One region of the Kitasatospora sp. NPDC001225 genome, then DNA from elsewhere that is predicted to be linked to it. Evidence: riboswitches for the same ligand, from Rfam matches in the RefSeq annotation. Region 1 holds a riboswitch; each other region holds the start of a gene.

Region 1 (4,517 bases):
GGACGGTGAACGTCACCGGCCGCATCGCCCAGGAGACGACCCTCACCCCGGCCGCCCATCTGACCGCCGTCGGCCACAGCGTCGGCGAGCTCAGGAACATCCTCGGGCACTACGCCGACCAGGGAGTACGGAACATCCTGGCCCTGCGCGGCGACCCTCCGGGCGACCCGCTGGGCGCCTGGGTCCGGCATCCGGGCGGGGTCGAGTACGCCGCCGACCTGGTTCACCTCATCAAGGACTCGGGCGACTTCTGCGTCGGGGTGGCGGCTTTCCCGGAAATGCACCCGCGGTCACCGGACTGGGACTCCGAAATCCGGCACTTCGTCACGAAGTGCCGTTCCGGAGCCGACTACGCGATCACCCAGATGTTCTTCGAGGTGGACAGCTACCTCCTTTTCCGGGATCGCCTCCAGAAGTCCGGATGCGATATTCCGGTGATTCCGGAGATCATGCCGGTGACCAGTATCCGGTCACTGCGCCGAATTCCGACCCTGAGCACCGCTGCCATTCCCACGGCCCTCTCCGACCGCATGCTGGAACAGCAAAACGATCCCGCAGCCGTACGCTCCATCGGGATCGAGCACGCCACCGCCATGTGCCGGCGGCTGCTTTCCGAAGGCGTGCCCGGGCTGCATTTCATGACCATGAACTTCTCCACGGTCACCACCGAGATCTATCAGAACCTCGGCCTGCCCCGGTCCGGCTGAACGGGCATGCGGGCCGCGCCGCGACGCGGCCCGCATGCCGTGGCGGGCGTCCCGAACCGGCGGAAGAGTCCCCGCCCGGCCGCGTCAGCCGGCGAGTTCCTCGCGCAGCAGGCGGGCGGCGCCGACCAGGCTCTCCAGCGAGGCCCGGGTCTCCGGCCAGCCGCGGGTCTTCAGTCCGCAGTCAGGGTTGACCCAGAGCCGTTCGGCCGGGATCGCGGCCAGGCCCGCGCGCAGCAGGGAGACGGCCTCCTCGGTGCTGGGGACGCGCGGGGAGTGGATGTCCCAGACGCCGGGGCCGACCTCGCGCGGGTAGCCCGCCTCGGCCAGCTCGCCCGCCACCTCCATGTGGGAGCGGGTCGCCTCCAGGGAGATGACGTCGGCGTCGAGGTCGTCGATCGCCGTCATGATGGCGCCGAACTCGGCGTAGCACATGTGGGTGTGGATCTGGGTGTCGGCGCGGACGCCGGAGGTGGCCAGGCGGAAGGCCTCGGTGGCCCAGTCCAGGTACGCCGGGCGGGCGGCGGCCCGCAGCGGGAGGGTCTCGCGCAGGGCCGGCTCGTCGACCTGGACGACGGCGGCGCCCCCGGCCTCCAGGTCGACGACCTCGTCGCGCAGGGCGAGGGCGACCTGGCGGGCGGTGTCGGCGAGCGGCTGGTCGTCGCGGACGAAGGACCAGGCGAGCATGGTGACCGGGCCGGTCAGCATGCCCTTCACGGGGCGGTCGGTCAGGCCCTGCGCGTAGCGGAACCAGTCGACGGTCATCGGGTGCGGCCGGGAGATGTCCCCGGCGAGGACCGGCGGGCGCACGTACCGGGTGCCGTAGGACTGCACCCAGCCGTGCCGGGTGGCCAGGTAGCCGGTGAGCTGCTCGGCGAAGTACTGGACCATGTCGTTGCGCTCGGGCTCGCCGTGCACCAGGACGTCCAGTCCGGCCTTCTCCTGGTACGCGATGACCTCGCGGACCTCGGCCTCCATCCGCTCCTGGTACGCGGCGCCGTCGATCCGACCGGCCGTCAGGTCGGCCCGGGCGACGCGCAGTTCGGTGGTCTGCGGGAAGGAGCCGATGGTGGTGGTCGGCAGCAGCGGCAGGCCGAGCCGGGCGCGCTGGGCCTCGGCCCGCTGCGGGTAGGCCTGGGCGCGACGGGCGTCCGCGTCGGTGACGGCGGCGATCCGGGCGCGCACCGCCGGGTCGCGGGTGATCGGCGAGCCCGCGCGGGAGGCCAGGTCGGCCCGGTTGGCCGCGAGGTCGGCGGCGATCGCGCCGGTGCCCTCGCGCAGGCCGCGAGCGAGCAGCGCCGCCTCGGTGGCCTTCTGCTTGGCGAAGGCCAGCCAGCGGGCGATCTGCGGGTCGATGTCGCGTTCGAGGGTGGCGTCGATCGGCACGTGCAGCAGGGAGCAGGACGGCGCGACGTCGACGGTGTCGGCGAGGCCCAGCAGGGTCGCCAGGGTCGTGAGGGACTTCTCCAGGTCGTTGATCCAGATGTTGCGCCCGTCGATCACCCCCGCCACCAGTCGCTTGCCGGGCAGGCCGCCGGCGGCGGCGAGGTCCTCCAGGTTGGCGGCGGCCGGACCGGTGAAGTCCAGTGCCAGGCCCTCGATCGGGGCCTTCGCCAGGACCGGCAGGGCGTCGCCGAGCCGGTCGAAGTAGCTGGCGACCAGCAGCTTGGGCCGGTCGGTGAGGGCGCCCAGCTCGCGGTAGGCGCGGGCGGCGGCGTTGAGCTCGGCCGGGGTGCGGTCCTGGACCAGCGCGGGCTCGTCCAGCTGCACCCAGTCGGCGCCGGCGGCGCGCAACCCGGCCAGCAGCTCCGCGTAGACGGGCAGCAGCCGGTCCAGCAGGGTGATCGGCTGGAAGTCGGCGGCCACCCCGGGCGCCGGCTTGGCGAGCAGCAGGTAGGTGACCGGCCCGACCAGCACCGGCCGGGCCGCGTGGCCGAGCAGCAGCGCCTCGCGCAGTTCGCCCACCGCCTTGGCCGGGTTCGCCGTGAACACCGTGTCCGGCCCCAGCTCCGGCACCAGGTAGTGGTAGTTGGTGTCGAACCACTTGGTCATCTCCAGCGGGGCGACGTCCTGGTTGCCGCGCGCCATGGCGAAGTACCCGTCCAGCGGGTCGGCTTCGACGGCGGCCCGGTGCCGGGGCGGGATCGCGCCGACGGCGACCGTGGTGTCCAGTACGTGGTCGTAGAACGAGAAGTCACCGGTCGGGACCTCTTCGACGCCGGAGTCGGCGAGCTGCTGCCAGTTCCCCCGGCGCAGGTCGGCGGCGGTGGCCAGCAGCACCTCGGCGGTGACCGAGCCCTTCCAGTAGCCCTCGATGGCCTTCTTGAGCTCCCGGCCCCGGCCCTGGCGGGGGTAGCCGTACGCGGTGGCGACGCTCGCCGCGGCTGCGGACTTCGTGGTCAAGGGACTCTCCTTCGCGAGTCTGTTCTCCTCAGGTACCCGGAGACGGCACGAAGGCGCGAAGGGATGACGTACCCGGCGGCGGCCGTCACGGGAACGTACGGGCCTGGTCCGCCTGGTATGGTCGCCGACCCGCCCACGAGGTCACCGGATAGCCGCGCGCGGGTCGTCCGCGGGCGGGCAGTGGCAGGTCTTCGGACTCGCGGGCGCGTCCGTCCCGTGAAGGGCGGACACCTACTGGCCGTCGCTTCCCAGACCCGTCCCGGGTCCAGTGCGTATGACGGCGGTCGTTCCCACTCACCGCTGCGGGGCAGTCCCGGACTGGCCAGTCGAAAGGCGTCACCGGGTTCCCTCTTGCGACGCCCTGCCTGGCGGACAGGGCGAACCAGCTGCACCGTCAGCTTAGGGGCAAAGCGCCGGGCCCGGCGCGGGAATCTCGGAACCCGTCCGCATGGTGGAACGCCACCACGGCTCGCGGGGCCGGTGGTCAGGTCCGCGTCGGGGTGTCCGGCGTGCCGGGCAGGGCGGCGCGGATGTCCGCGAGCAGTCCGGTCAGGCCGCGTCCCGGACCCAGTCGGCCGTCCAGTCGCGCGAGCTGGTCGGCGGGGATGCCCGCCAGTATCCGTTCGGCTTCGACCAGCAGCCGCCGTCCCCGCTGGAGGTCGGACCTCATCCTGGCGACCTGCGCCTGCGCTCCGCCCAGCTGGCGGCGGGCGGATTCCAGTGCGGCGTGCTGTTCCGGGGTCAGGACGACGACGTCGACCCCGTCCAGCGTCATCGTCCGGTGCTTCGCGGGCTTGGGCACGATGGTCGGCCTTTCGGTTCAGGGGTGCGCCGGGCCGGTGGGCCGCGCGGCGGTCGGCGGCCCCACCGTGGTGTCCGGGCCGGGCGTGGCGTCCTGGCCGGATGGGGCGTCCGGGCCGGGCGGGGCCTCGAAGCGCACCGTGGGCTCGAAGTTGGCGCGGCGGGCCGCGCGGCGGAAGACGGTGAGGACGGCCGGCCCGACGACGAGCACGGCGGTGAAGGTGCTGACGGCGCGGCCGGTGTCCCAGCCGAGCGAGGTGGCCAGGTCGAACAGCAGGTAGCGGTGCCACTGCTCGGTGAAGGGCAGGCCCGGCAGGTAGGCGATCGAGCTGTTCGGGTCGGTGGAGAACGGCCAGAAGGAGAGGTTCAGCAGGAAGCCGAAGAGGTAGCCGGAGAACGCCCCGTACCCGGCCAGCAGCGGCACCTCCCAGCGCCGCCCGGCCCCCGGCAGCAGTCCGGCGAGCATGCCGACGAAGGCGCAGCCGAACATCTGGTACGGCATCCAGGGGCCGACGCCGCCGGTGAGCAGCGCGGAGGCGAACAACGAGGTGCAGCCGAGGGTGAAGCCGAAGCCGGGGCCGAAGACCCGGCCGGCCAGCACCAGGATGA
Region 2 (4,517 bases), on a different contig from region 1:
GTAGCTGCCCGCGCCCAGGGTGCTGTACGACCAGGGGCCGCCGTGCTGGGCGTGCCAGTACGACCAGTAGGCGCTGCCGGTCGGGTTGGTGCAGGTCGTCGGCAGGGCGTTGATGGTGCAGACGAAGCCCGGGTAGCGCGGGTGGAAGGCGTACGAGAATCCGGCGCCGGTGAGCGCGGCCAGGCCGCTGGCCGGGTCGCCGGGCGCGCAGCCGGTCTGGATGCCGCCGCCGACGGCGGTGAAGTCGACCACGACGGTGACGCCGGTGGTGCCGCCGCAGGCGGCCGCCCGCGCCTGCGGGGCCTGGACGGCGGAGACGCCGAGCAGGCCGGCGGTGAGGGCCGCCGCGGCGGCGATCGACCCGAGCGTACGGCGGGCCGGGCGGGCCGGGGTGGGGGTGTCGCTCATCGGTGAACTCCTCGCGGTGTCAGCGTGGTTCAGCGCGTGGCCGGAACCGGCGGGCAGGCCTGGGTCGGGGCGTCGGGGGCGGCCCCGGAGGCGGAGAGCGTGGACAGCGGGGTGCCCGCGAGGCCGAGGACGGCCTGCGCCGTGGCCCGGGCGCCGGTGCCCGCGTTGAAGCCGGTCGCGTCGTAGGCGACGGCACCGCGGACCGCCGGGTCGGCGGAACAGCCCTGCTGGAGCTTCACCAGCCGGCCCCACGCCTTGAGGCCGGGGCCGAGGCGGCCGCCGGAGAGCAGCGCCTGAGTGGCCAGGCCGGTGCTGTTGGCGTTGGAGGCGGTCGCCCCGGCGGCCGCGAAGCCGCCGTCGGCGTTCTGGTGGGCGGTGAGCCAGCCCAGGCCCGTGTTCGCTTTGGCGGCGCGCCCGGTGGCGGCGAGGGCCTGGACGGCGAGCGCGGTGGCGTCGGCGTCGCTGGTGCAGGCGGCCTGGCCGAAGGAGAGCGGGAAGCCGCCGTCCGCGCACTGGCTGTTCGCCAGGAAGTCCACGGCCGCCGCCGGGGCGTCACCGGGCGTGCGGTGCAGGGCGATCACGGCGAGGGACTGGCCGAAGGCGTTGCTGTAGTCGCCCCACTGGGAGCGGTCGGAGAACCGGCCCTCGGCGGTCTGCAGCGAACGCAGGCGGGCCGGCAGGTCGACGCCGCCGAAGGCCGTCGGGTCCCCGCCGCGCACCTCGACGGCGAGCAGCAGCTTGGCGGTCGCGCCCGCGTAGGCCTCGGTGGTGCCGTCGCCGAGGTAGCCGCCGATGATCTCGGGCTTCGCCAGCCAGGCGGTGGCCTTCGCGGCGGCCTCGTCGGAGCCACGCGAGGCGGCGAAGGCCAGTACGGCGTCGATGGTGAGGCCCTGGTCGGGGTAGGCGGTGCCGTTGAAGACGGACTCGTAGTGGTCGCCGTCGACGAGCTGGCGGGCCAACCAGCCGCCCGCGGCGGCGTCGGGGCGGACCGTCGGGGACGAGGTCGCGGCGGCGGTCGCGTTCTCGGGCGCGGCGTGGGCGGCGGTGGCCGCCGGGAGTGCGGTGGCGAGCGCCACGGCGGGTATCGCGAGCAGACCGAGGGTGCGGCGGAGCGTGGGCATGGTGGCCTTTCCGGGCCCGGGCGCAGGGGCCCGGAGGGCGGCGGCGACAGCCGGGGCGGCCCTCGGGGCTCCGGCCCGCGGACCACGACGGGAGGAGGGACGACACGCCTCCGCCGACGGGTACTCGGGCTCGCCTCCGACCAGGAGCCGGCGGCCTACCGTTGCGGGCCAGCGCCGGATTCGAACCGGACTTCCCCCAGCGGCGGAGTCACAACATGACGGCCCATCATGGCGATACGGAAAAGATCCGGTCAAGGGTTCGAACGTGACATCACGGTGGCCGCCGCCCGACATCGCGACGCGCCCCTCCCGGCCGCCGACGCGACCAGGGCGTCCCGGACGGCAGAATGCCTCCCATGCGGCACATCTTCGTCATCGGCATCGGCGCGGGCGACCCCGACCATCTCACCCTGCAGGCGGTCAAGGCGCTCGCCCGCACGGACGTCTTCTTCATCCTCGACAAGAACGAGGACCGGCAGGACCTGATCCGGCTGCGCCGCCGGATGCTGGCCGAGCACGGCCGGCCAGGCCACCGGGTGGTCGAGGCGCCGGACGCGGAGCGGGACCGGACCACCCCCGCGTACGCGGCCGCCGTGGACGACTGGCGCGTCCGCCGGGCCGACCTGGTCGAGCAGTTGCTCTCCGAGCACCTCGGTGAGGGCGAGACGGGCGCGTTCCTGGTCTGGGGGGATCCGAGCCTCTACGACAGCGTCATCGCCGTGGTGGACGACGTCCTGGCCCGCGGCGCCGTCGGCTTCGACTACGAGGTGGTCCCGGGCATCAGCAGCGTCTCCGCGCTCGCCGCCCGCCACCGCACCACGCTGACCCGGGTCGGCCGCCCGGTGCAGATCACCACCGGCCGCCGACTGGCCGAGGGCTTCCCCGAGGACGTGGACGACGTCGTGGTGATGCTCGACGGCCGCGCCGCCTTCACCGGGATCGACCCGGAGGGGCTGGAGATCCGCTACGGCGCGTACCTCGGCACCCCCGACGAGATCCTCGTCGCCGGGCCGCTGGCCGAAGCCGCCCCGCGGATCAGCGAGTTGCGCGAGTCGGCCCGCGCGCGCAAGGGCTGGATCATGGACACCTACCTGCTGCGGCGCTCCGAGAGCTGACCGGCGAGCGCCGTCCCGGTTCGCCCCCCGGCCGACACTCGGACACCGGCCTCGCGCCCGGCCGTCACTCCACCCGGCCGGTGCGCTCCCGGACCGGTGCCGGTGCACTCTGGGCCAAATCCGCCACCGAGCCACTGCCTAACGTTCCGTCATGAAATCGAGCAGGACGGCCTTTTGGGCTCGTCCGGCTCGACCGCGCCGCGCCGCCGCCCGCTCCGGGCGGCGGCCCGAACCCATGACTGGAGGCCGTCGAGGTGCCTGCAATGCCGGTCGGCGGGCTGGTCCCCCGCACGGAAAACGTCACCGAACACGCCGCCGACGTCGTCGTCCGCAACGCCCGGATCCACACCGGGGACGCCCGCCGCCCGCAGGCCGGCGCCCTCGCCATCCGGAACGGCCTGATCACGGCCGTCGGGGACGACGCGGACGTCGCCCCGGCCGTCGGCCCGTCCACGGTGGTGGTCGACGCGCTCGGCCGCCGCGTGGTGCCCGGCCTCAACGACGCGCACCTGCACGTGATCCGCGGCGGCCTCACCTACGTCCTGGAGCTGCGCTGGGACGGCGTGCGGTCGCTGCGCCAGGGCCTGGCGATGCTGCGGGAGCAGGCCGCCCGGACACCCCGGGGGCAGTGGGTGCGGGTCGTCGGCGGCTGGTCGGCGGAGCAGTTCGCCGAGCGGCGGCTGCCGACCCCCGCCGAGCTGAACGAGGCGGCGCCGGACACCCCGGTCTTCGTCCTCCACCTCTACCAGTCGGCGGTCCTCAACCGCGCCGCGCTGCGCGCCGTCGGCTACACCCGCGACACCCCGGACCCGAAGGGCGGCCAGATCGTCCGGGGCCGCGGCGGCGAGCCCAACGGCATGCTGCTGGCCGCCCCGAGCGCCCTGGTCCTCTACTCCACGCTCGCCAAGGCCCCGACACCGGAGGGCGAGGAGCGCAGGACGTCCACCCGGCACTTCCTGCGCGAGCTGAACCGCTTCGGGCTGACCTCCGCGATCGACGCCGCCGGCGGGTTCCAGAGCTTCCCGGAGAACTACGCCACGGTGACCGAACTCGCCCGCGAGGGGCTGCTCTCGCTGCGCATCGCCTACCACCTGTTCCCGCAGACCCCCGGCCAGGAGCTGGACGACCTCACCCGCTGGGTCGAGACGGTCCGACCCGGGGACGGCGACGAGTGGCTGCGGCTGAACGGCGCCGGCGAGAACCTCACCTGGGCCGCCGCCGACTTCGAGAACTTCGCCGAGCCGCGCCCCGAACTGAACGCCTACGAAGGGGAGTTCGCCAAGGCCGTGCGCCTGCTCACGGAGCACGGCTGGGGCTTCCGGCTGCACGCGACGTACGACGAGACGATCCGGCGCGACCTCGCGGTGTTCGAGGGGCTCGCCGCCGAGGGGCTCTTCCCCGCCGGGAACCGGTGGCTCTTCGACCACGCCGAGACCGTCTCCCCGGACAGCCTGGACCGGATCGCGGCGCTCGGCGGCTCGCTCTCCGTCCAGAACCGGCTGTCCTTCCAGGGCGAGGTGTTCACCCGCCGGTACGGCGCCGCTGCCGCCGCCGAGGCGCCGCCGGTCCGCGCCATGCTGGCGCGCGGACTGACCGTGGCCGCCGGCACGGACGCCACCCGGGTGTCCTCCTACAACCCCTGGGTCGCCCTGCACTGGCTGGTCTCCGGCCGCACGGTCGGCGGCCTGGCGATCCGGCCCCCGGAGAACCGGGTCGACCGGGCGACCGCGCTCGCGATGTACACCACGGCCGGCGCCGCCCTCACCGGCGAGCAGGACGTCAAGGGCGTGCTGCGGCCGGGAAGTTACGGGGACCTGGCGGTGCTGTCCGAGGACTACTTCACGGTGCCGGAGCCGCAGATCCCGTCCATCGA
Region 3 (4,517 bases), on a different contig from region 1:
TGGGTTCGATTCCTATCTCCACCTTTTACTTCCGAGTTCTTTCGAGAGCTTTCGAGTTCCTGTCGGGAGACGCGCCCGGAACAGGACGAGCGGTGCGGTCACCTGGGGCTCCGGGGGAACAATCACCCGGCGAAGGGATCGCTCATGTCCACCTCTCCCAGCGGCTCGGCCGCCCCGCTGCGCGCCGTCCAGGTCGCGGCACCGGGTGTGGCCCCCGAACTGGTCGAGGTCCCCTCGCGGGAACCCGGCCCGGGGGCCGTGCGGATCACCGTGGAGGCGTGCGGGGTCTGCCACTCCGACCTGCTCATCGCCGGCGGCCTGCTGCCCGGCAGCACCTTCCCGATCACCCCGGGGCACGAGATCGCCGGCCGCGTCGACGCCCTCGGCGAGGGCGTGGAGGGCTGGCGGGTCGGCGACCGGGTCGCGGTCGGCTGGTACGGCGGCAGCTGCGGGCACTGCGACGCCTGCCGGGCGGGCGACGGCCTGCACTGCGCACGGGTCGAGATCCCCGGCGTCGCCTATCCGGGCGGGTTCGCCGACTCCGTCGTCGTCCCGGCCGTGGCCCTGGCGGCGGTCCCGGACGAGCTCACCGCGGTCGAGGCGGCGCCGCTGGCCTGCGCGGGGGTGACGGTCTTCAACGCCCTGCGCCGCTCCGCCGCACGGCCCGGGGACACCGTCGCCATCCTGGGGATCGGCGGACTCGGCCACCTGGGCGTCCAGTTCGCCGAGAAGATGGGCTTCCGTACCGTCGCCATCGCCCGCGGCCAGGAGAAGGGGCCGCTCGCGCTCCGGCTCGGCGCCGCCCACTACATCGACAGCACCGCGGGCGATGTCGCCGAGGCCCTGCGGCAGTTGGGAGGTGCGAAGGTGGTCCTGTCCACCGTCACCAACGCGCCCGCCGTGGTGGCGACGATCGACGGGATCACCCGCCGGGGCGAGCTCGTCATGGTCGGACTCCCGGCGGAGCCGCTGGAGCTGAGCGCCCTGCAGTTGATCCAGGGCGACCGGAAGGTCTACGCGCACTCCTCGGGCATCGCGGTCGACACCCAGGACACGCTGCGCTTCGCGGCGCAGACGGGGGTGCGGGCCTGGGTCGAGGAGGTGCCGCTGGAGCGGACCGCGGCGGCGGTGGAGAAGATGGCGGCCAACCGGGCCCGCTTCCGGATGGTCGTCACCACCGGCCGCTGAGCGGCGGTCATCGGAGTCGGCCCTCGGAGCCGGTCCCTCGGGGCCGGCTCCCGGCGTGTCCGGGCAGGTGGACGGGGGTGAGCGGCCCTCCGGCGGCGCGGCGCGGGCGCGTACCCCTGGACTTACTAGGACGTCCAACTATATGGTCGACGGCAGGTCCGCGGTGTCAGGGAAGCCGGTGTGAGTCCGGCACGGTCCCGCCACTGTGACCGGGGAGTCCGTCCTCGCAGATGACGGCCACTGGCAGCCAGCCGGGAAGGCCTGAGGGCGTGCGGTGATCCGGGAGTCAGGATACCGGCCGCGGGTGGTTCGTGTTTTCCACGAGGATGGAGACGACACACATGACTCCGGGCTGCTTCCGTTCCACCGCGCCTGGCTGTCCCGTGCCGACGACCGCCAGGGCGCCCGCGTCCTGACGTACCGTCACACCGCCGTACGCCCGTGCCGAGGGGCGCACCACCGTGCGCCCGCCGACCGGCGGCGGCCTCCATTCCTCCTCTCCCCACCCCTGTCGAGAGTAGGAACCGATGGTCCGAGAACTGACCCACTTCATCGCCGGCAAGCCCACCGCCGGCACCTCCGGCCGCTTCGGCGACGTGTACGACCCCAACACCGGCCGGGTGCAGGCCAGGGTGCCCCTGGCGGGCCGCGCCGAGGTCGAGGCGGTGATCGCCGACGCCGAGCAGGCCCAGCCCGCGTGGGCCGCCTGGAACCCGCAGCGGCGGGCCCGCGTCCTGCTGCGGTTCCTCCAGCTCGTCGAGCAGGAGAAGGACGAGCTGGCCCGGCTGCTCTCCGCCGAGCACGGCAAGACCGTGGCCGACGCCCACGGCGACATCCAACGCGGCCTGGAGGTCGTGGAGTTCGCCGCCGGCATCCCGCACCTGCTGAAGGGCGAGTTCAGCGACAACGCCGGGACGGGCATCGACGTGTACTCGATGCGCCAGCCGCTCGGCGTGGTCGCGGGCATCACGCCGTTCAACTTCCCGGCGATGATCCCGCTCTGGAAGGCCGCGCCCGCGCTGGCCTGCGGAAACGCCTTCGTGCTCAAGCCCTCGGAGCGCGACCCCTCGGTACCGCTGCGGCTGGCCGAGCTGTTCCTGGAGGCCGGGCTGCCGCCGGGCGTGCTCAACGTCGTCAACGGCGACAAGGAGGCCGTGGACACCCTGCTGGAGGACCCGCGCGTCCAGGCGCTCGGCTTCGTCGGCTCCACGCCGATCGCCCAGTACGTGTACGCCACCGCCGCCGCGCACGGGAAGCGGGCGCAGTGCTTCGGCGGCGCCAAGAACCACCTGATCGTGATGCCGGACGCCGACCTCGACCAGGCGGCGGACGCGCTGATCGGGGCCGGGTACGGCTCGGCCGGGGAGCGCTGCATGGCCATCTCGGTGGCCGTCCCGGTGGGGGAGGCGACGGCGGACGCCCTGGTGGCGAAGCTGGTCGAGCGGATCGGCGCGCTCAAGGTCGGGCGCTCGGACGACCCGGCGGCGGACTTCGGACCGCTGGTCGGCGCCGACGCGCTGGCGCGGGTGCGCGGCTACCTGGACCTCGGGGTCGAGGAGGGCGCCGAACTCGTCGTCGACGGACGGGACTTCCGGCTGGCGGGGCACGAGGACGGCTACTTCCTCGGCGCCTCGCTGTTCGACCGGGTCACGCCCGGCATGCGGATCTACCGGGAGGAGATCTTCGGGCCGGTGCTCACCGTGGTGCGTGCCGCCGACTCCGAGGAGGCGCTGCGGCTGCCCAGCGAGCACGAGTTCGGCAACGGGGTGGCCATCTACACCCGGGACGGCGACACCGCCCGGGACTTCGCCCGGCGGGTGAACACCGGCATGGTCGGGGTCAACGTGCCGATCCCGGTGCCGATCGCCTACCACACCTTCGGCGGCTGGAAGCGCTCCGCGTTCGGCGACCTCAACCAGCACGGGCCGGACTCGATCCGCTTCTACACCCGCACCCGCACCGTCACCTCGCGCTGGCCCTCCGGGGCCAAGGAGGGCGCGAGCTTCACCATCCCGACGATGGGCTGAGGCGCGCCGTGCACACCCATCTGACCGACGACCAGCTCGCCATCGTCGCGACCACCCGGGACTTCGCCCGCGAGCACCTCGCCCCGCACGCCGTCGCGTGGGACCAGGCCAAGCACTTCCCGATCGACGTCCTGCGCAAGGCCGCCGACCTGGGCCTCGGCGGCGTCTACGTGCGGGAGGAGGCGGGCGGCTCGGAGCTCGGCCGCCAGGACGGCGTGCTCGTCTTCGAGGCGCTGGCGACCGGCTGCCCGTCCATCGCCGGCTACCTGTCGATCCACAACATGGTCGCCTGGATGATCGACCGCTACGGCAGTCCCGCCCAGCGCGCCCGGCTGCTGCCCGGGCTCTGCTCGACGGAGCTGCTCGGCAGCTACTGCCTCACCGAGCCGGGCGCGGGCTCGGACGCCGCCGCGCTGGCCACCCGGGCCCGCCGGCACGGGGACCACTGGGTCCTGGACGGCGTCAAGCAGTTCGTCTCGGGCGCCGGCACCTCGCAGGTGTACGTGGTGATGGCCCGAACCGGCGGCCCGGGGGCCCGGGGCGTCTCCGCGTTCCTGGTGGAGCGGGACGACCCCGGCGTCTCCTTCGGAGCGAACGAGAAGAAGATGGGCTGGAACGCCCAGCCGACCCGGCAGGTGCTGCTGGCCGGCGTCCGGCTCCCCGCCGACCGCCTGCTCGGCGGGGAGGGCGAGGGCTTCCGGATCGCCATGAACGGACTGAACGGCGGCCGGCTCGGCATCGCCGCCTGCTCCGTCGGCGGCGCGCAGGACGCCCTGGAGCGGGCCACCCGGCACCTGGCCGACCGGGAGGCGTTCGGGGCCGCGCTGCTGCACGCCCAGGCGCTGCGGTTCCGGCTCGCCGACATGGCCACGGAGCTGGAGGCGGCCCGCTCGCTGCTCTGGCGGGCAGCCGCCGCCCTGGACCGGGGCGACCCCCGGGCGCCGGAGCTGTGCGCGATGGCCAAGCGCCACGCCACCGACACCGGCTTCGAGGTGGCCAACCAGGCGCTCCAACTCCATGGCGGCTACGGCTACCTGGCCGAGTACGGCATCGAGAAGATCGTCCGCGACCTGCGGGTGCACCAGATCCTGGAAGGGACCAACGAGATCATGCGCGTCATCGTCGCCCGCGGCCTGACCGGGGCCGCGTGATGAGTACGGATGAGGTCCTCGTCCAGCGCGAGGGTCGGGTGGGTCTGATCGTCCTCAACCGCCCGGCGGCCCTGAACGCCCTCACCCACGGCATGGTGCGGAGGATCTCCGCCGCACTGGACGCGTGGGAGCGGGACGGCGACGTGGAGAC
Region 4 (4,517 bases), on a different contig from region 1:
CGCGGCGGAACCCGTCGTTCTCCAGCGCGCCGTGCCAGGTGGTGCCCCAGACCGGGCCGACCCGGCAGCCGTCCAGGAAGGGACTGCCCCCCTCCACGGTCACCACCCCGTGGTGGATCTCGTAGCCCTCGACCCGCTGCCCGAACGCCTCGCCGACCGGCCGCGCCAGCACCTTCTCGACGCCGAACCGCACCCGTGTCGGCAGCAGGCCGAGGCCGTCGACGGCGCCCGCCTTCGACTCGACCTCGTCCACGATCGAGTGCGCCAGCATCTGGTAGCCGCCGCAGACCCCGAGGACCGGCAGTCCGGCCGCCACCCGCGCCTTCAGGGCCGGCTCCAGGCCGCGCTCGCGCAGCCAGGCGAGGTCCGCGACGGTGGCCCGGGTGCCGGGCAGCACCACCAGGTCGGCGTCGGCCAGCTCCTCCGGCCTGGTCGCCCAGCGGACCAGCACGCCCGGCTCCTGCGCGAGCGCGTCCATGTCGGTGAAGTTGGACAGCCGGGGGAAGCGCACCACGGCCACCCGCAGCACGTCCGCGCCGAGCGGCCCGGGCCCGTCCGCCCGGTCCGCCACGGTGGACAGGTCCAGCGAGTCCTCGGCGTCCAGCCAGAGCCCGGGCAGCATCGGCAGCGTGCCCAGCACCGGACGGCCGGTCAGCTCGTGCAGCATCTCCAGCCCGGGCGCCAGCAGCCGCGCGTCGCCGCGGAACTTGTTGACGAACCAGCCCGCCACGTGCCGCTGGTCCTCCGCCGACAGCAGCGCCAGCGTCCCGTACATCGCCGCGAAGACCCCGCCGCGGTCGATGTCCCCGACCACCACCACCGGCAGGGCGGCGGCCGTGGCCAGGCCCATGTTGGCGATGTCGCGGTCGCGCAGGTTGATCTCGGCGGGCGATCCCGCGCCCTCGCAGACCACCACGTCGTAGCGGCCGCGCAGGTCGGCCAGGCACTCCAGGGCGCGCTCCAGCAGGACGGGCTTGCGCTCGCGGTAGTCCAGCGCGCCGACCTCGGCCACCGGCCGGCCGAGCAGCACCACCTGGCTGCGGCCGTCCGCGCCCGGCTTGAGCAGCACCGGGTTCATCGCCGCCTCCGGCTCCACCCGGGCGGCCTGCGCCTGCATCGCCTGGGCGCGGCCGATCTCGGCGCCGTCGGCGGTGACGAAGGAGTTGAGCGACATGTTCTGCGCCTTGAACGGCGCGACCCGTACGCCCTGGCGGGCGAGCCACCGGCAGATCCCGGCCGTCACCACGCTCTTGCCCGCGTCCGAGGTCGTCCCCGCGACCAGCAGTGCGTTGCTCATGCCCGTCCCCTCTTCTTCAGCAGTGCCCGCAGCAGGACGTGCCCCGCGACCGTCGTACCCAGCGCCAGTGCGCCCACCCGCCGGGAGAGCGCGCAGGCCCGCTCGATGTCGTCCACTGTCACCGGCCGCAGCTCCGCGCCCAGGACGGGCCGGTGCTCCACCCGCTCGCCGTACCGCAGCGTGCCGCCCAGTCGGGCGCCCACCGCGCCGGCGAACGCCGATTCGGCCTGGCCCGCGTTCGGGCTCGGGTGCGCGGAGCCGTCGCGCCGCCAGACCCGCCAGGCGGTCCGGGGCTCGGGGGCGGCGGCCACGGTCAGCAGCGCCGTCAGCCGGGCGCCCGGCCAGCCCGCCACGTCGTCCAGCCGGGCGGAGGCCCAGCCGAACCGGGCGTAGCGGGGCGAGCGGTGGCCGACCATGGCGTCCAGGGTGTTCACGGCGCGGAAGGCCAGCAGGCCGGGGGTGCCGGCCAGGGCGCCCCAGGTCAGCGCGTTCACCACGGCGTCGGCGGTGTTCTCGGCCACCGACTCGACCACCGCCCGGGCGATCTGCTGCCCGTCCAGGGCGCTCGGGTCCCGCCCGCACAGGTGCGGCAGCCGCTCCCGGGCGGCGGCGAGGTCGCCGGCGGCCAGCGAGCGGCCGATGGTGCGGGCCTCCCGGGTCAGCGAGGTGCCGCCGAGCACCGTCCAGGTCGCGGCCGCCGCCAGCGCCGCCCGGCCCAGCGGGCGCCGGCCCACCGTACGGTCCAGGGCGAACGCGCCCGCCGCGACCGCGCCCACGCACAGCGCGGTGTACCCGGCCCCGGCGGCGCGGTCGTCGCGCCACAGCCGCCGCTCCAGCCGGGTCGCGGCGCTGCCGAAGAAGGCCACCGGGTGGCCCCGGCGGGGGTCGGCGAAGCGGGCGTCGGCGGCGTAGCCCGCGGCGGCGCCGAGCGCGAACACGGCGGCTCGGGTCAGCGGGCGCGGAGCGGGGGAAGGCGCGCGCGGGGTCATCGGCCGCACGGCGGAGGGCAGCTCGGAGTCCGGCCGGGCGGGGCAGCCTGCATCGCGTGCGTGTCCTCACTCAGGGTCCGCGCCCTGGATCGACGTGACGGCGGCGAGAGTCTCCTGGCTTCCGGGTCGAACGCACCCCCGGAGCCTTCCAGCGGCCGTGGACGGCCCGCCGTGGCGATGTTCCGAGCGTGCTCCCCGGTGACAGTGGCGGGACCGCGCCGGACTTCCACCGGCTTCCTCTCCATGCCTCCGTTTGGCCCCAGGATCCCATCACGGGCCCGAACCGGGAGTCAACCGAGGTCACGGAGGGGTTGGTCACACGGGGACGCCGCTGACGCCCGGTCGGATCGCCCGGCGCGGCCCCGCCCCGACCCCCGCCACCGGCACCCCCTGAGTACCGCCCTGAGCACCCCGGGAGCGCCCGCCGGGTGACCCGGACGGCCCAGCCCGGTGGCCGGTCGGGCGGAGCGCCGGTGAACTGGGGCTCGAACACCGTCCGGTCCGTGAAGAACGTCCGTGAACAACGTCCGTGAACGACGTCCGTGAACAACAGAGCGGGGAGCGAGATGCGTTGGGGAACCGCCGCCGTCGTGGCGGCCGCCGCGGTGGGGGCCGCCGTGCTGGTGGTCGGCCGCCGGGCCTCCGAGCGGATGGTCCGTCCGGTGACCGCCGTCCAGGAGTCCGGGCCGGTCCAGGTCCGCGCCCTCGCCGCCGGCCGGGTCACCTTCACCCGCGGCCCCGCGAGCCTGCGCCCCGGCCGCTGGGCGGTGGAGTGGGCGGACGGCGGGCACGCGGTCGTCGAGGAGGTGCTGCACGCGGACGAACAGGGCGTCACCCGCCGACTGGTCCGCGCCGACCGGGGCACCCTCGCCCCCGGCACCGAGGTCCGCTTCACCCCGCGGGTCCACCTCGGCGACCCCACCGAGGCGCTCGGCCTCGCCTTCGCCGACACCACCGCCGACGGCGAGCTCGGCGCCCTCCCCGCCTGGCGGCTCGACGGCAAGCGCGGCACCTGGGTGATCCTGGCGCACGGCCCCGGCGACGACCGCCGGCAGACCCTCCCGGTGCTCCCCGTCCTCGACCGGCTCGGCCTGCCCGCCCTCGCCGTCACCTACCGCGGCGACCGGGGCGCCCCCGCCTCCCCGGACGGGCTCAGCCACTTCGGCGAGACCGAGTGGCGCGACATCGAGGCGGCGGTACGGCTGGCGCTCGACAGCGGCGCGGGCAAGGTGATCCTGTACGGCTGGTCCGTCGGCGCGACCATCGTGCTGCAGACCGTGGCCCGCTCCGCCTGGTCGCACGCCGTCCGCGGTCTGATCCTCGACTCGCCCGTGCTCGACCTGCCCGCCTCCGCCCGCCGGGACGCCGCCCGGGCCGGCTTCCAGGGCGTCGCCGCCGAGCTCGGCGCCCTCGCCGCCGAGGGCCGCACCGGGGTCGACCTCGCCGACTTCGGCCGCATCGCCGACGGCACCGACCTGCGGGTGCCGACCCTCCTCCTGCACAGCCCCGAGGACCGGATCGCGCCCTTCGGCGCCGCCGAGAAGCTGGCCGCCGCCCGCCGCGACGTGGTGAGCCTCCAGCCCTTCCCCGGCGCCGACCACGCCACCCTCTGGAACACCGCCCCCGACCGCTACACCGAACTCCTCCGCCGCTGGCTCACCCCGCTGCTCTAGGGCCTGTCTTCGGGCTCCCGTCGTTCGCCCCGCAGAGGCGAGTCCGAAGACCGGCCCTGGCCCCTCAACCACCCCCCCTGTGCGCGAGGGCGTTTTCGGCTGGTCCCCGCCGCTTTTCCCGGTGCGATTCCCCCCGTCCGAGAATGAACGTTCCTCCCATTCCTCCGGGCCCGCGTGAAAAGTCGGCCCGGCCGACTTCCGGTGCAGCTCGATCCCGATCACGCCGCCCGCCATCCGTCCGGATTCGGGCTGGACAGTCCCGCCGGGCGTCGCCGGGCCGAAACGCCCCCGTACGGGCCCCTCGGCTGTCAGGAGCAATATTTGGCCCGGCCCCTTACCCCCCCACCCGTACGCACGGTGACCGCCCGAGCATTCCCGGCAACCGGGCCGCCCCCTGTGGCATGGGCAGGTCACACGTTTCCGGCCAGGCGGTTTGCCGTTGTTGCCCGATCTTGCGGAGGTGCCACCGGCGGTCGCCCGGTCGTACGGACAACCGGATGTGACAGAAGGCCGGTACAAGGGGAAGACTGCTCGACGTGACGTCTCGGAACCCGCGCG

Evidence for each region. Region 1 has a riboswitch for cobalamin ahead of metE (5-methyltetrahydropteroyltriglutamate--homocysteine S-methyltransferase). Riboswitches for the same ligand answer to the same signal wherever they lie in the genome.
Region 2: it holds a riboswitch for cobalamin, as region 1 does, so the genes downstream of both, ACWDCZ_RS36010 (peptidase) here and metE (5-methyltetrahydropteroyltriglutamate--homocysteine S-methyltransferase) in region 1, are expected to answer to the same signal.
Region 3: it holds a riboswitch for cobalamin, as region 1 does, so the genes downstream of both, ACWDCZ_RS35980 (CoA-acylating methylmalonate-semialdehyde dehydrogenase) here and metE (5-methyltetrahydropteroyltriglutamate--homocysteine S-methyltransferase) in region 1, are expected to answer to the same signal.
Region 4: it holds a riboswitch for cobalamin, as region 1 does, so the genes downstream of both, ACWDCZ_RS15455 (cobalamin biosynthesis protein) here and metE (5-methyltetrahydropteroyltriglutamate--homocysteine S-methyltransferase) in region 1, are expected to answer to the same signal.

What each region holds. Positions count from the first base shown of each region.
Region 1 is NZ_JBSFJC010000134.1:203-4,719, reverse strand. It holds gene metF (methylenetetrahydrofolate reductase [NAD(P)H]) at 1-707, shown strand, start outside; gene metE (5-methyltetrahydropteroyltriglutamate--homocysteine S-methyltransferase) at 792-3,107, opposite strand; cobalamin riboswitch at 3,289-3,492, opposite strand; gene ACWDCZ_RS32090 (hypothetical protein) at 3,592-3,909, opposite strand; partial or broken gene ACWDCZ_RS32085 (ECF transporter S component) at 3,928-4,517, opposite strand, start outside.
Region 2 is NZ_JBSFJC010000187.1:176-4,692, forward strand. It holds gene ACWDCZ_RS36005 (flagellar hook-length control protein FliK) at 1-408, opposite strand, end outside; gene ACWDCZ_RS36010 (peptidase) at 438-1,529, opposite strand; cobalamin riboswitch at 1,628-1,748, opposite strand; gene cobF (precorrin-6A synthase (deacetylating)) at 1,886-2,644, shown strand; gene ACWDCZ_RS36020 (amidohydrolase) at 2,908-4,517, shown strand, end outside.
Region 3 is NZ_JBSFJC010000186.1:4,941-9,457, forward strand. It holds tRNA gene ACWDCZ_RS35970 (tRNA-Cys) at 1-24, shown strand, start outside; gene ACWDCZ_RS35975 (alcohol dehydrogenase catalytic domain-containing protein) at 145-1,188, shown strand; cobalamin riboswitch at 1,322-1,505, shown strand; gene ACWDCZ_RS35980 (CoA-acylating methylmalonate-semialdehyde dehydrogenase) at 1,716-3,215, shown strand; gene ACWDCZ_RS35985 (acyl-CoA dehydrogenase family protein) at 3,224-4,366, shown strand; gene ACWDCZ_RS35990 (enoyl-CoA hydratase/isomerase family protein) at 4,366-4,517, shown strand, end outside.
Region 4 is NZ_JBSFJC010000037.1:8,660-13,176, forward strand. It holds gene ACWDCZ_RS15450 (cobyric acid synthase) at 1-1,297, opposite strand, end outside; gene ACWDCZ_RS15455 (cobalamin biosynthesis protein) at 1,294-2,286, opposite strand; cobalamin riboswitch at 2,395-2,525, opposite strand; gene ACWDCZ_RS15460 (alpha/beta hydrolase family protein) at 2,853-3,959, shown strand.